DNA from 4 places in the Paenibacillus phoenicis genome. Region 1 is predicted to be linked to each of the others. Evidence: riboswitches for the same ligand, from Rfam matches in the RefSeq annotation. Region 1 holds a riboswitch; each other region holds the start of a gene.
The links. Region 1 has a riboswitch for thiamine pyrophosphate ahead of tenA (thiaminase II). Riboswitches for the same ligand answer to the same signal wherever they lie in the genome.

Region 1 (3,584 bases):
TTCCACGACATCATCCCGGGCTCGTCCATTCCAGAGGTATACCGCGACTCCAAGGAGGAGTATGCCCAAGCTGAATCGCTGCTGGAGTCGTGCCGGGAGCAGGCCATTCAAGCCTTGACGAGCGATGCGGGGGATACGTATACCGTGTGGAATCCGTCCTCTTGGCCGTTTACCGGACTGGTTGCCTTGGAAGGTCAAGACACAGACACGGGAACACAGTGGATTCAAGCGGATGGGCAAAAGCTGCAATCCGAATTCGACGGGACGACCGTGTGGGTACGCGTGGAGAACGTGCCGCCGCTTGGCTTTGTAACGATCCAACGTAAGAAGGACGGGCAAGCAAATAACGCGGTGACAAGCGAACCGTTTAAAGCGCGGCCAAACGGGATCGAAACTCCGATTTATAACATTGAGTGGAACGACCGCGGGCAGCTGATCTCCATCTTCGACCGCGTCGCTGGCCGTGAAGTGCTGGCTTCCGGCGAACGGGGCAACGTGCTGCAGGTGTTTGAGGATAAGCCCAAAATGTTTGAGGCTTGGGACATCGATGTGTTCTATCAGGAGAAGCAGCGCGAGGTTGAGCAACTCCAAGAATGCAAGGTCGTTACCGGTACGCTGCGGGCTGTCGTCACATTTACCTGGACGTACATGAGCTCGACGATTCGCCAGCAGATGATTCTGTATGCCGATAACCGGCGGATCGATTTCCGGACTTGGGTGGATTGGCAGGAACGTCAGCAGCTGCTGAAGGTTGCTTTTCCAGTGGACATTCGGGCGACGGAAGCGACTTACGACATTCAGTATGGCAACGTGAAGCGCCCAACGCATTGGAACACGTCGTGGGATTTCGCCCGCTTCGAAACGGTCGGGCATCAATGGGTGGATTTGTCGGAGCGCGGCTATGGGGTTAGTCTGCTGAATGATTGCAAGTACGGGCATGACATTAAGGATCATGTGATACGCCTGTCGCTGCTGAAATCGGCAACGTACCCAGACCCGCAGGCGGATCGCGGCGAGCATGAATTTACGTATGCGCTGTATCCGCATGAGGGGGATTGGTCCGAAGGCGGTACCGTGCAGGCGGCAGCGCTCCTGAATCAACCGGTATACGCTACACCAGGTACGGCTCATACTACGTCGTTCTCCTTGCTCCAAACGAGCGGCAGTGCGGATGTCGTCATCGATGCGGTGAAAAAAGCGGAAGACGACGATAGCGTGATCGTCCGTTTCCATGAATATAAGGGCGGCCGGGGCCGCGTCCGGTTACACGTCGGAGTGCCCGTGGCGTCCTGGCAGGAAACCGACCTGATGGAACGTCCGGCCGGAGAGCTGTCCTCCGCAGATACGATTGAGCTGACAGTGACGCCTTATGAAATCAAGACGATTCGTCTTCAGTTGAAATAAAGATGGGCGAAACGGGCGCCTCCTCAGTTGTCGGAAGTGGGGGCGCCTGTTAGCGTTTCAATATCGTTAGAACCATAGAAAAATAAAACCACCAGAATAATGATCACAATCCATTCGGAAAAACCTTCGCCGTCAAATTGACCCATGTGGCAAACCCCCGTAATCGTAATTAAGTTCAAAGCGTACAATCTCCATTTGGCGTCCGCTGAAATGAACAGGCATTTGGAGCAACTCCGGCTTACGACAACGAACGCCAGCATTAGGAGGAACTGTCCGCTTTTTTCTTCATGGCATTAATGATGTCGTTGATGGTGAGATCCCCGTTTTCATTGAGGAAATTCAGCAGTTTATCGGCGTTCGCGTCGCTGCTGATCGTTTTGTACTCGCCAACCAAGGAGACGAACATGGTCGCGTTTCGGTATAACTGGACGGAATCCACGCGTAGTTTGCCGGAGAGCAGCAGCGCAGCTACGGTGTATTCCGGGGTTTTAGGCCGGAAGCCGCCTTTTTTGCCGTTCTTCTTGCTGGAAGACGAGGACTTGTTCTTTCCGGCTGAGTTCATGGCTTTACCTTCCTTAACTTGATGGAGTCCAGTTGCTTGTCATGCGGAACAGGTCGAACCGATCCCGAAATCGATCCTAAATCGATTCCTAGGAGTGCCCTGTTATTTATGCTATGCAACCGCGCGGGGTTGGTGTAGACGAAGAGACGCAAACGATCCACCTATTCCACCATCTGGACGGGATTGACAATCCAGGCAGGGACCGGTAGAGTAATAATTGAATTGCATAGGAAATCCACTAGGGGCGCCGTCATCGGCTGAGACAAGAGATCATCTTGGACCCTTTGAACCTGATCTAGTTCATACTAGCGTAGGAAAGTGGAGCCGGCCCCAAGTGACATGCGCTTAGGCTGCCATGAGTATATCGGTATGCCTAGGGTTCATCCAGCCGCTCCCTCTACGGAGCGGCTTTTTTGCGTGCTCTGGCAGCTCGGTTTGCCGTTGTCCTCTCAGAGGATTTCCTTGCCAAAATTTGTGGAGGTGGAGAAGTTGGGATTTTCTCAAGAGTTGCGTAGGAAGGCGGACGGAATTTATCAAGCGATATTTGATCATCCCTTTGTCAGAGGTATTGCGGAAGGCCGGTTACAGAAAGAACAGCTCATTCATTACGTCAAGCAAGATTTTGAGTATCTGAATGCTTACATGCGAATTTACGGGATCGCGATTTCCAAGTGCCAGACCCGCGAGGAGATTGCGTTGTTCAATCAACAGATCGATTTCATTTTAAACAGTGAGATTCATCCGCATCACAATTTTTGCCGGGTGGCCGGGGTGAAATTTGAAGATTTGCAAGGCTTTCCGCTAGCCCCTTCGGCTCATCATTATATCCGTCATATGCTGACGGTGGCCCACGAAGGAAGTTTGGGAGAAATATACGCCGTGCTCCTGCCTTGTCCGTGGACTTATCTGGAGATTGGCAAGAAGCTGTTGGAGGAAGTGCAGCCGACGCCGGAGCATCCGTACTATGAGTGGATCACTTTCTACGGTCAACGGGCAGGAGGCGTCACAGAGAAGTTCATGCGGGCGTTGGACCAATGGGCGGAAACCGCCAATGCGGCGGAGCGTCAACGCATGACCGAGCATTTTTTGCAGAGCTGCCAGCTCGAATATCTCTTCTGGGATATGGCGTATCGGTTGGAAGATTGGCCGGTTGCGGTGCCGGTGCTTCAGCTGTAACTCCGCGCCGATTCGCTATCCATCCATGCCCAAAGCCAAATGATCGAAAGAGAGGTTGAACTTATATGAGTTTGCTGGAAAAAGAGCTATCCGAAGTGCTGCAAAAGGTGCAAAATACGAAACCGCTCGTTCATAACATCACGAACGTGGTTGTCACGAATTTTACGGCGAACGGCTTGTACGCGCTTGGCGCGTCGCCGGTCATGGCGTATGCGCCGGAGGAGGTGGCCGATATGGCCAAGATCGCCGGCGCGCTTGTCCTTAACATCGGCACGTTGTCGACGCCGCAGGTGGAGGCGATGATCCTTGCCGGCCAGTCGGCGAACGCCCACGGCGTGCCGGTGCTGCTTGACCCGGTGGGCGCGGGAGCTACCGCCTTCCGGACCGAGTCGGCGCTGAGCATCCTGCGCGAGGTGAAGGTGTCGCTCGTGCGCGGCAACGC
Region 2 (3,584 bases), 2.8 Mb from region 1:
CTGTACGTTGCGGCGATTTTCACCCCGGACATGATCGAAGGGATCGCGTAGGGCACCTCCAGCTTGCGGAAAATATCCGCCTTGGACGCACCGATCATTCGCATATAATCGAGCATCGCCCGATCCGTGCGGCTCAGTCCGTCCATGGCCGCCACGGCGACAGGGAAGAAGCAGACGAGCGTAATGACGATAATCTTCGGCAGGATGCCAAATCCAAACCAGATCATCAGCAGCGGCGCCAGCGCAATGGTTGGCACGTTTTGACTTAGGATGATCAGCGGATATAGCGACGCCTTCAGAAACGGGACATAATGCAGGACAAACGCCGTCAGCAAGCCTACGAGCGTCCCGATGGCAAAGCCGATAAACATCAGCCGCAGCGTCGCCGCCGTGTGTTCCCCTAAGCTGGCCGCACCGGCAGCCGCTTCACGACCGATATCCACCGGGCTGGGGAGAATCCACTTCTCGATGTGGAACCAGGCGGTAGCGCCCTGCCAGATCAGCAAAAACAAGATGACCGCCACGAGGGGCGGCCAGATGTTGTGCCAAAGGCTGCGGAGATTCATGGCCGATATTTTTCAATCAGCTTATCCATGCTGACGCCTTTGGGATTGTACGAAATTTTAATTTGCGAAATGATGCCCGTACTGCCGAACTCAATGACGGCTTCGTTCATTTTCTTCACGATGGCCAGCAGCTCGTCGAGATCCCCCTCCATGGTCGTCTCCAGGGGGTTCACCTGATATTTGACCCCGGATGCTTGAATCACTTCAATGGCCCGGTCTACATAGGGAATGACGTCTTCGCCGTTGGGTGTCTTCGGAATGATCTGAATGCTTAATAACGCGTTTGGCATGGGTGGGTTCATCCTTTCGAATAGGGATTTGGCATCATTGGGTTAAAGTATAGTAAATTATTCGCTTGGCAAAAACTCGTTGGTAAAAGCGGCATCTACGTCAAGCGGTTTTTCCAGCAGCTTGCGATCAAACATCCAATCGGAGTAGTTCTGCCACACTTCTTTCTTCTGCTCGCCCCAGCGCGGAGCATCGTCCTTGTATTTCGGGCTCAGCCATTTTTGACTGGCCACCACCAGGTCCTTGTCGAGCTCCGGTACGGCTTTCAACAGGATCTGCGCCGCTTCTTCCGGATGGTCGATCGCATAATTGTAACCTTTAGACACGGCCCGCATAAAAGCCTTTACCAGCTCGGGGTTGTCCTTGACCGTCTTCTCGTTTGTCACGAGTACCGGGGTGTAGTAGTCCAGCTTCTCGGAGAAATCCTTGACATACAGCATGTCGATCGGCTCGCCCCGCAGCTCGGCCTCAATGCCTGTCCAGGCGTAGAAAATCCAGGCAAAATCAATATCCCGCTTCACTGCCGTAAAATAATCGGCATCCCCGATATTAACGAATTTCACCTTGTTGACATCAGCGCCTTGCAGGTCCATGATCGATTGGATCACCGCTTGTTCCACCGGAGAGCCCCAGCCGCCGTAGGCTTTGCCTTCGAAGTCTTTAGGCGATTTAATATTCTTGTCTACGGGGGCAGCGAAGCCGGACGTATTGTGCTGAATGATCGCGGCAATCGAGACGAGCGGGACGCCTTGGATCCGGCTTTGAGTTACGTTCTCCTGCACGCTGACGCCAAACGGCACCTCTCCGGAGGCAACCATCGCCTCAGCACCGCCGGAACCGGGCAGGAGGATGTCCACATTCAGCCCTTCCTCGGCGAAATAGCCTTGATCCTTGGCGACGTAAAGCCCGGTGTGGTTCGTATTCGGGCTCCAGTCGAGCACGACTTTAACATCTTGCAGCTCTGTGTTAGAACCTTGATTTGGTGCGGCGGCTTCGGTATTTTGCCCGCTTGGGTTTCCGGCTTTCGCCTTCCCGGCGCTGTTCCCATTCGCTCCGCCGCAGGCGGACAATATCAGCAGCAAGCAACCGAGAAACATGGCCAGTGCGGTACGTACTTGAACTTTCACGACTTCTACTCTCCTTCGTTGGTGTAGATTTCCGCAGCTTGTTCTTGGTATAACCCTGGATGTGCGTCCTTAAGCGTAACTTCCAACTTCCGGATACAAAAAAACGTCCCGGATCCGGGACGCAATAGGCAATGGAAATGACATGTAAAATAAGTTCATCACCATGGTATGGCTCCCTACGCTGGCATTATCCAGATCAGGTTGAAGGGTCAGTATCTTGGAGGGATACACTCTCAGCCGGCCAATTCCAGCACCCCTGAACAATATGACTGCAGATTACATCTGTCATTATAGTTTTCGCCAACTGGATTTGTCCAGTCTTTCCGGACCAGCTTGCAAAAACCAGGGGATTTGCTTTTTATCTGGCAAAAGGATATAATGAGTTCAAATCATGGTTTTGAAAGAGGATATCATTCACGCATTGAAAAGGGTGTCACTTTATAAAACTGGAACTTTTTTCAATGTGTGAATTTTTTTTATACAAGTGGTGCATGTTCAATAAGGGTCAGCCTTTATTGAGCGACTTCTGTTAAAAAAATGAATCATGTTAATCTTGAAACAGGAGGTATTCCCCATGGAAACCGGAACAGTGAAATGGTTTAACGCTGAGAAAGGTTTTGGCTTCATCGAAGTGGAAGGCGGAAATGACGTATTCGTTCATTTCAGCGCAATCACCGGCGAAGGCTTCAAAACCCTCGACGAAGGCCAACGCGTACAATTCAACGTGGTTCAAGGCAACCGCGGCCCGCAAGCCGAGAACGTTGTAAAACTGTAAGTTAGTTAGGAACTGCTCTTAATGCGTGCTCGCATTAAGGGCAGTTTTTCTTCGCGAAGATCATTCATGAGGTTAATTTTTCAGAAGTCCGCTTCTGATGGTACATATAAAGCTGCAACAATTACATCGATTCACCTGGTTGGAACGTTCACCTTGAAGAGGAGGGGAATTTATGAACTACCGTAAAAAGACGTTAGAGGAAATTCCTGAGGAAAATACGCCGGTATGGACCTGCACTAGCGATGACTGCAACGGGTGGATGCGGGACAATTTCACCTTTGAATATAGCCCCGTATGTCCGCTCTGCTCGTCCGAGATGGTCATGGGGATGCGCATGCTCCCTCAACTGAGCAATCCAAGCTCCGATCAAAGATCGTCGTCCAAGAAGGCATAGGCGAAAGCTGCTGCCGGAATCGGAGAGCGCGGTGAGCAACAACAGCCGTATTCGCTTCATGCGAGTACGGCTGTTGTTGTATTCATCCGGGTGATAGATTGGAAAGTGATGTAAAAATAAAATCTCCATAAAAGGATTGCATCTATATAGAAAATTTAATATGTTTGAGGTGCTGCAACGGTTTCGTGAATCATGAGGAGGCGGTATTCCCGGTCATTGCCCGGTATTGCTTGAGCATATACAGCCGCCAGCGAATAATCATGCCGTAAGCGAGCAGGAAGAACAGCGCCGCGGTTTGCATGACGGAGACGTATTGTTCTACGGCCTCATGCAGCAAGAGACGGACGACAAGCAGTCCAATCAGGATAAAGATAAAGCTGCGGGAACGTTCCGCGTAAATTTCGCCGCCGATGTTCTCGAACTTGGTTGTCCGA
Region 3 (3,584 bases), 510 kb from region 1:
CAATCTGGCGATGCGGATCGCCTCTTCCGCGTTACGGGCGCCGGAGGTGTTCGGCAGCAGCGTCATATGCGAAGGGATATGATGCAGCAGATTTTCCTCCTCCCAATCGGGATTCACTCTTCTTAAAGCGACGGTGATGACTTCTGCTCCTGAACGTTCGATCACTTCGGGAATTAAGGTATTGCGATTATATTTGCCAGTACCGATAAAGAGACGGCTGGACAAAGCCTTGCCGCCAATATGGAATAAGTCCTGCATAGGATCAACCTCCCCCAACAAAATGGACTAGCTCAATACGATCCCCATCCGATAACGGGGTCACGTCATAGTCTTCCTTTCGTATAACTGTACCGTTTAGTTCAACCAACAGCTTTCGGTCCTTCCATGGGGGCTCTGCTAATAAATCGGCCAGTGTGACACAGCTTTCGTTGATCGTCGTCTCTTTCCCATTCAGACGAACCTGCACGTGGTTCACCCCCTTTCCAGCCAAGCTGTCTGCATTGCCTCGCGATATGCTTGGGCTTCTTCTGCCGGGTCCGGTGCATGAAACAACCTTGTCATGACGGCAATCCCTTGAGCGCCGCAGCGGATGATCTCTCCCGCTTGATCCGGTCGGATGCCTCCAATGGCGATCATCGGAACCGGGCAAGCCTTCGCCGTAGCAGTTAATGCCTCCAGCCCTCTGCCGGGAAGTCCGGGTTTGCTGGAGGTATCGTACACATGTCCGAACAGGCAATAATCCGCTCCATCTACGGCGGCCTGCACCGTTTCTTCCACCGAATGAACCGACCTGCCCAAGCGCATCCCGCTGGCTAACGGACGAGCGGAGTCCACCGGAAGACTATGGCCGGCTAAGTGGACATTCACTGCCCGCGCGGCCAAGGCCACGTCCAGCCGATCGTTCACGACAATTTTGTTCAGCGGAATGCCTGATTCGAACATTTGTTGAATGATCTCCAGCTGACCTTTCGCGGTGAGCTGCTTATCCCGCACATGAATGTAATCCAAGTAGGGAAGGGCCTTGAGGGATACCCTGAGCAGTTCGGATACGTGGATGGGAGAGATGGAGATCAGATGCAGTTCGGGTGCGGTTAGCGTTAATTTTTGGCTCGTCATATTCATCCCCTCTCAGGTTAGAAATCCAATGCAAAAAAGCCCCCTCCGCAAGGAGGGGGCTAAGTTCAGCAACAGAAGGAATAAGCCTAAATAGACTTATGTTCTGGTTCATACATGCTTTACGCTCCACTTCCCTACGCAGGTCTTAACCCGTTCAGGTTCAAAGGGTCCAAATCTTTCGATTCATCTCAGCCTTGCGGCTCCCCTAGTGTCGATCGATTTAGAATTGTCATGTTTACTATACACGGGGATCCAGATAATTACAACCGTTGAATTGGATTGGTGTTAAGCTGCCTGCTTTAAGCCGTTTCCAAGAAATTTTCATGAAAATGTCACGATTTATCGCAAAAATAGCCGTTTTGTGATGTTTAATTAAATTGAAGCGAATTAAAAACATCCTCTATAATACGGTCGGAGCTTGATTGGGGAGTGATGAGATTGAAATGGACGATTGGTTTACGCAATCTCAAGACAGGGCTAGCCATCTGTTTGTGTGTGATCGTTGCAGCGTTATTGCGCCTGGAGTATCCTTTTTACGCCGCGATCGCAACGATCATTTCCATGGAAAATTCGGTCACCAACTCATTTACGGCCGGGAAACATCGGACGATGGGGACGTTTGTTGGGGCGATCGTGGGTGCAGGTTTCGCCATGATTGAGCCTGGGAACGCGGTGTATTGCGCGTTAGGCGTCATCGTCGTAATCTATGTCTGCAATTTGCTGAAATGGAATAAGTCAATATCCATCGGGTGTATCGTTTTTTTAGCTATCATGTTGAATCTTCAGCCGGGTGAAAGTCCGATTTTTTATGGGATTAACCGGATCACAGACACATTGGTTGGTATTGCTGTTGCTGTGATCGTCAATTTGGTCGTCTTCCCCCCTAAACATGAGGCCGATTTGGAAAAGGCGCGGAAAGCCGTCGCTAAGCGGATGGCCGATTTATTCGGGCAGATCACGAAGTGCCGGGAAGTCGTCGATTTGGAGAGTTTTCGTGCGGAGCTAGGTTGCCTGGAGAAATATTATCAGCTTTGCAAAGAGGAATTCCATCTGACTCGAGATCTCAGCGAATCGATGGAGCACATCGGCAAAGAAATTGAATCCTATCGCCATATCTATGAGCATTTGGTGATTTTGCAGCAGCTGCTTGCCGAGCATCGACTGTTGCTGGTCGAGGCCGATCATGAACGGAGCGACTCAGCAGAGGTAGGAAACCGTAGTGAAGAGCAGCAGTACAAGATCGAAACCGTCTATGAGTACCACGCGGATTGGATATACGCTGAGCTGCAGAAGCTGGGATTACCGCTTCCGATTAAGGAGCGGGGTCGTTTCCAGACGAAAGCGGAGCTTAAAATATCGTAACGTGGGTATGGTGCCTACGATTTTCTAACGAACAGGTAGAAAGGGGATGTCCCAAGAGCCGTTAAAGGCTTCTGGGGCATCCCTGCTTTTTTAAGCAAAATAGTGTCCTGATGGCACCAAGAAAACCGAAATGGGCATCAGCCTCTTCCGGTGTGATGCTGACCACAGGCACGTTTAATTGCCGCCCGATGACAGCAGCGATTTCGCGAAGCTGAATGCCTTCGTCGCCGGCACCAAGCAACCGTGAACCCGCTGGGGCGGACTCTACATCCGCTAGTATGAAAAAGAAGGGTTGCTGGATGAGATTGATGAAAATCAAAGGCTTTTAGTGGATCGAGTATCGGAAATTGTTTCAAGGATTGTTTTTATACAGTAAAAAAGGAGTGCACTAGCAGTTTCTGGCCTGTTAGAATCTAAAGGAGAAGAAAAGAAGGAGTCCTACGATGATGACGAGAGTGGTCCAAAAGCCGCCTTTTGCTAAAGCGTCCCAATCTCCGATTTCAGCACGATTCATCGAATCCGCAAAATTGATGAAAGGCTTACGTTGATACTCTTTAAACTTTTCTTTCTCTTGTTTCTCCCACATATTCACTGTAATCCCTCCCTATGGGTTACCCTTTAACATTAGTATACTTGGAACCGCGTTGAAGAGCATTCATTTTTTTAAATTGAGTTTAGGAGCCGATCTCTATGAACAAACTCCCCCCAAATAAATCAACGAAGTCTTCTCTTCAAGAAGTTGAGAATTTCCTTATTCAAACCTACTCAGCCAAGAAGATCCCCGTTTCGAACTTTGAGGAACTTAGAAACGACGCTCAGGTTAAATTTGATCGGATTGTGGCTTGCTTTGAAGTGGATCATCCGGAAGTTCTTAAGAGCATCTTTAATGAAGATGAGAAAAAAATGCACGAAGACTTCATTCATGAGCATAGGAATACGTCATTTGCTACTCCATGGCAGAAGATAAATGCGGGGCAGCTCCTTAGGATCGTATTAGAAAGCGAGGACGGGGTCAGTTTTAGTAACTTCACCGTTCAGGGGTTGTGCATGAGGTTGGTTAATGATCTTTCAGCCTTAAAAACGCAATAAAAAAATCGCGGCCATAA
Region 4 (3,584 bases), 1.1 Mb from region 1:
CCCGTGTTGTTTGATTTTCGCGGAGGTGGTATCCGCTCCCCGTCCGGCCGATCCATTTGATCCAGGTGACTCACCGGCACCTGCCGGAGATCGATCCACCCGCCGGGTCAACCGCTGCGACGTTAGCCGTCCGTCCCGCACCTCCCAATGCTGGGTGGCCACCTGCTCCGCAATCCGCTCTTCATGGGTAACCATAAGAATCGCCGTCCCGCGCCGGCGCAACGCCTCGCATAGCTGCAGGATGGCGAACGTGTTCGCCGCATCCTGGCCGAAGGTCGGCTCATCTAGCAACAGCAGCCGTTGCTCGCGCACCGCAGCCGCAGCCACGCTAAGACGCCGCTTCTGGCCCAGCGACAACTGGTAAGGATGCCGCATCTCCAAGCCGGTTAGACCAAACTGCTCCAGATACGCCGTCACCCGACGGTTCAGCGCATCGCCGCCAAGTCCGTCCTCCCTCAGCGAGAAGGCGACTTCGTCCACCACCCGATCGGCGACAAACTGAAACTCCGGATTCTGGAACACAAATCCGATCTCACGAGCGGTCGACTCCAGCAATCGTCTGCGGGCACGGCGGCTGAGCTTCCCTGTCTCGATCCGCTTTCCCTGCAGCACGAATGCTCCCTCTGATGGCAACAAGCCGATCAGGCTGAGCAACAGCGAGCTTTTCCCAGCACCGTTAGGTCCTGTGATCGCAATCCAATCCCCGGGATACACGGCGGCTTGCCCGACTTCAATCACCGGCCGCCCTTGCCGGAACCCGCAAAAATCGGTCAGTTCCACGGCGGCAGGTCCATCCAATCGCCGTTCATCTTTCACCGGCTCTAGCAATCGACGGCCGGCTTCGGTGGCAAAATACGCCTCCCAGACGCCGGGATACCAGATCCCAAACTCAATGAGCTCGGAACGGTACGTGTCAAACACTACGTCCGGTGCCCCCTCGCCCAGCACCTGCCCGTCCGGTCCAAACAACACGACGCGGTCAACGAGACCCAGTGCCGTCAACTCCTCGATCCGGTGCTCCACGATAATCAAGGTGCGATCCTCGGCCACCTTGGCGATCGCTTGCCAGATTTGCTCGCGGCCCTGCGGGTCCAGCAAAGCCGAAGGCTCATCCAGCAGCAGCACCTCCGGATCGCCAAGCAGCACCGATGCGAGCGCCAACCGTTGCTTCATCCCTTGGGACAGCGAATCGATCGGCACATGGATCTCAGGCAGGTCCAGGCCCACCTTGGCCAATGCGGCCTGCATCCGCGCGGGCATATCCTGCTTCGGCACGCCTAAATTTTCTAAGGCAAAAGCCAACTCCTCATCCACATAAGGCATACAAAACTGCGTATCCGGATCCTGGAACAGAAAGCGCCACGACGAGGGAAGCTGCTGCGCGGACGTGCGCATCGGAATCTCTACCAAGTCTGGAATGATGCCGCTCAGCACCTGGAGCAGCGTCGATTTGCCGCATCCGCTGGGACCCAGCAGCAGCACATGCTCCCCGCGCCGCACCGAGAAATCCAAATCCTTAAACACAAACCGGTCTTCACCCGGGAACTTGAGCCGCAGCTCCCGGACCTCAGCTGCCGTCGTTTCCTTCCGCATCAGTCATTCAACGCCGCATAGTCTTTCGGATCAACCGGTCGCAGCAGCGTCGTAACCCCTGTCGCCTCTACGGCCTTCACGACGGCATAAGCGAAGTACCCGCAGATCAGCGCCGAGCTGACGGCCCGCATCGCATATTTGGCGGTCAAGAGCCATGGCTCGTAATCCTGCACATATCCGTAGAAGAAATCCGGGATAACCGAACCCACGGCAGCTCCGATCCCGGCTAATGCAGCAACGGAGCCGGAAAATTTCCGATACCGGAACGCAGCGAACACCAGCTCCGCCCCTAAGCCTTGCAGCACGCTGTAAAGAATCAGCTGAACTCCCCATTCGCTGCCGAACAAAATTTCCACATGGGCCGCAGCGACCTCCGCGATCAACGCCACCCCCGGTTTGCGGATCAGCAAGAACACCAGCGTTGCAGCCAGGAACCACATTCCGTACACCAGTTCATCGGCCTGGAAGAACAGGGGGGAGAACAAATTGTACACCGAGCTCCAGAAGTGATACACCACGCCCAGCACCAACGAAACCAACACCGTCACCAGCACATCGCTTAGCTTGAGGCCACGCCCCGTTCTTTTTTGAACAACCTCCGACATCTTCATCTCTCCTCTTGATCATTTGGTTTAAATCCTCGCATCGTAAAAAAAACCGCCTGAATAAGCTCAGACGGCGGTCAGGTCACGGGGGCGCACGTAGGCACAAAAAGTCCCGGACGATCGATTCTCTACGCTGGCATTATCCAGATCAGATTAACGGTCCGCGGCGCAATATGCCGCTATCTCAGCCTGATTCGCTCAAGCCCCCGTATCCCTATGCGATTGATATAAACATACACCAACTCCGCCCAGGCATCAAGCCTAAATTTGTACAAATCTGTAAACTAGGAGTTACCCGTCCTGTATTGATTTCGGCCTGATTCTGTGTCAAGATAAGCGGAAGTGGCAACGAATTCATCAATACCAATGCAGCATTACTGGACAGACTAGGAGGATGCGATTTGGCCGCGACATGGATGAAATGGATGACAGAGCTCTCCTCCCGGAAATGGTTATCCCGGTTGATGGGCAAGTTCTCCCATTCGGGGGTTAGCCGAGCAATGATCCCTTTTTTCGCAAAATCGTATGGCATTCCGCTGCATGAAGCGGAGAAGGAGCTTCGGGAATATCGCACGTTAAACGAGTTCTTCACCCGCAAATTAAAGCCGGGCATGCGCCCGCTGCACGCGGAGCCGGGAGTGATGATCAGTCCAGTGGACGCGCTGATTACGTTTATGGGCGAGGTGCAATCCGGCACGATCTTGAACGTCAAAGGACAGGATTATTCCTTGGAAGCGCTGCTGGACGGCTCCCCTCGTGTAGAATTGTACAAACACGGTTACGCCTTTGTTCTTTATCTGAGTCCTACCGATTATCACCGGATTCACGCACCCGTGACGGGCAAGAAGCTGGAATGCGAGCACATCAAAGGCCGGGTCTACCCGGTGAACGATTTTGGCATGCGCCATATGAAGAAGGTGTTGTGCCGAAACGAACGCTTGATCACTTACATTTCCCACGACTATGGGGAAATCGCCCTCGTGAAGGTCGGCGCGATGAACGTGAGCAGCATCCAGTACACCGACCCTTCGGCAAAATCCTGGGAGCAAGGCGACGACCTGGCTTATTTCGAGTTTGGATCCACCGTCGTTCTGCTCACCCAGAACGGCACCTTCACCCCATTGCCTGAACTTGCGCCCGGACAGAAGGTACGGATGGGCGAAGCGCTGGGCCGGTTTAACTCCGCAAAACCAAGCTAATTCAGTGATCATCGCCCGCCGGCTTCGGCCGGCTCTTCCCCTTTATTGCACCGTAATGCTGCCGATGGAAGTCTCCAGCGCGACCAACGGCCCTCCGCCGCCCCGCTCGCTTCGTCCCTTCGCGGCTCCAATGACTTCGCCCAGTTCGCTGGACGTTTCGAGATCGCAGGCTAACGACGGATCAAGC

Region 2: linked by a shared signal. The riboswitch ahead of U9M73_RS20520 (ABC transporter substrate-binding protein) and the one ahead of tenA (thiaminase II) in region 1 are both predicted to bind thiamine pyrophosphate.
Region 3: linked by a shared signal. The riboswitch ahead of U9M73_RS10125 (thiamine phosphate synthase) and the one ahead of tenA (thiaminase II) in region 1 are both predicted to bind thiamine pyrophosphate.
Region 4: linked by a shared signal. The riboswitch ahead of U9M73_RS12695 (ECF transporter S component) and the one ahead of tenA (thiaminase II) in region 1 are both predicted to bind thiamine pyrophosphate.

What each region holds. Positions count from the first base shown of each region.
Region 1 covers NZ_JAYERP010000001.1:1,629,518-1,633,101, reverse strand. The annotation lists gene U9M73_RS07690 (alpha-mannosidase) at 1-1,404, shown strand, start outside; gene U9M73_RS07685 (hypothetical protein) at 1,428-1,550, opposite strand; gene U9M73_RS07680 (hypothetical protein) at 1,664-1,966, opposite strand; TPP riboswitch at 2,197-2,300, shown strand; gene tenA (thiaminase II) at 2,456-3,142, shown strand; gene thiM (hydroxyethylthiazole kinase) at 3,208-3,584, shown strand, end outside.
Region 2 covers NZ_JAYERP010000001.1:4,387,056-4,390,639, forward strand. The annotation lists gene U9M73_RS20510 (ABC transporter permease) at 1-566, opposite strand, end outside; gene U9M73_RS20515 (MTH1187 family thiamine-binding protein) at 563-856, opposite strand; gene U9M73_RS20520 (ABC transporter substrate-binding protein) at 914-1,951, opposite strand; TPP riboswitch at 2,137-2,249, opposite strand; gene U9M73_RS20525 (cold-shock protein) at 2,556-2,756, shown strand; gene U9M73_RS20530 (cold-shock protein) at 2,929-3,150, shown strand; gene U9M73_RS20535 (CcdC family protein) at 3,341-3,584, opposite strand, start outside.
Region 3 covers NZ_JAYERP010000001.1:2,138,791-2,142,374, reverse strand. The annotation lists gene U9M73_RS10135 (thiazole synthase) at 1-258, opposite strand, end outside; gene thiS (sulfur carrier protein ThiS) at 263-466, opposite strand; gene U9M73_RS10125 (thiamine phosphate synthase) at 472-1,116, opposite strand; TPP riboswitch at 1,231-1,333, opposite strand; gene U9M73_RS10120 (FUSC family protein) at 1,555-2,478, shown strand; gene U9M73_RS10110 (hypothetical protein) at 2,885-3,070, opposite strand; gene U9M73_RS10105 (hypothetical protein) at 3,169-3,567, shown strand.
Region 4 covers NZ_JAYERP010000001.1:2,692,541-2,696,124, forward strand. The annotation lists gene U9M73_RS12690 (ABC transporter ATP-binding protein) at 1-1,593, opposite strand, end outside; gene U9M73_RS12695 (ECF transporter S component) at 1,593-2,198, opposite strand; TPP riboswitch at 2,307-2,418, opposite strand; gene asd (archaetidylserine decarboxylase) at 2,600-3,397, shown strand; gene U9M73_RS12705 (DUF4097 family beta strand repeat-containing protein) at 3,440-3,584, opposite strand, start outside.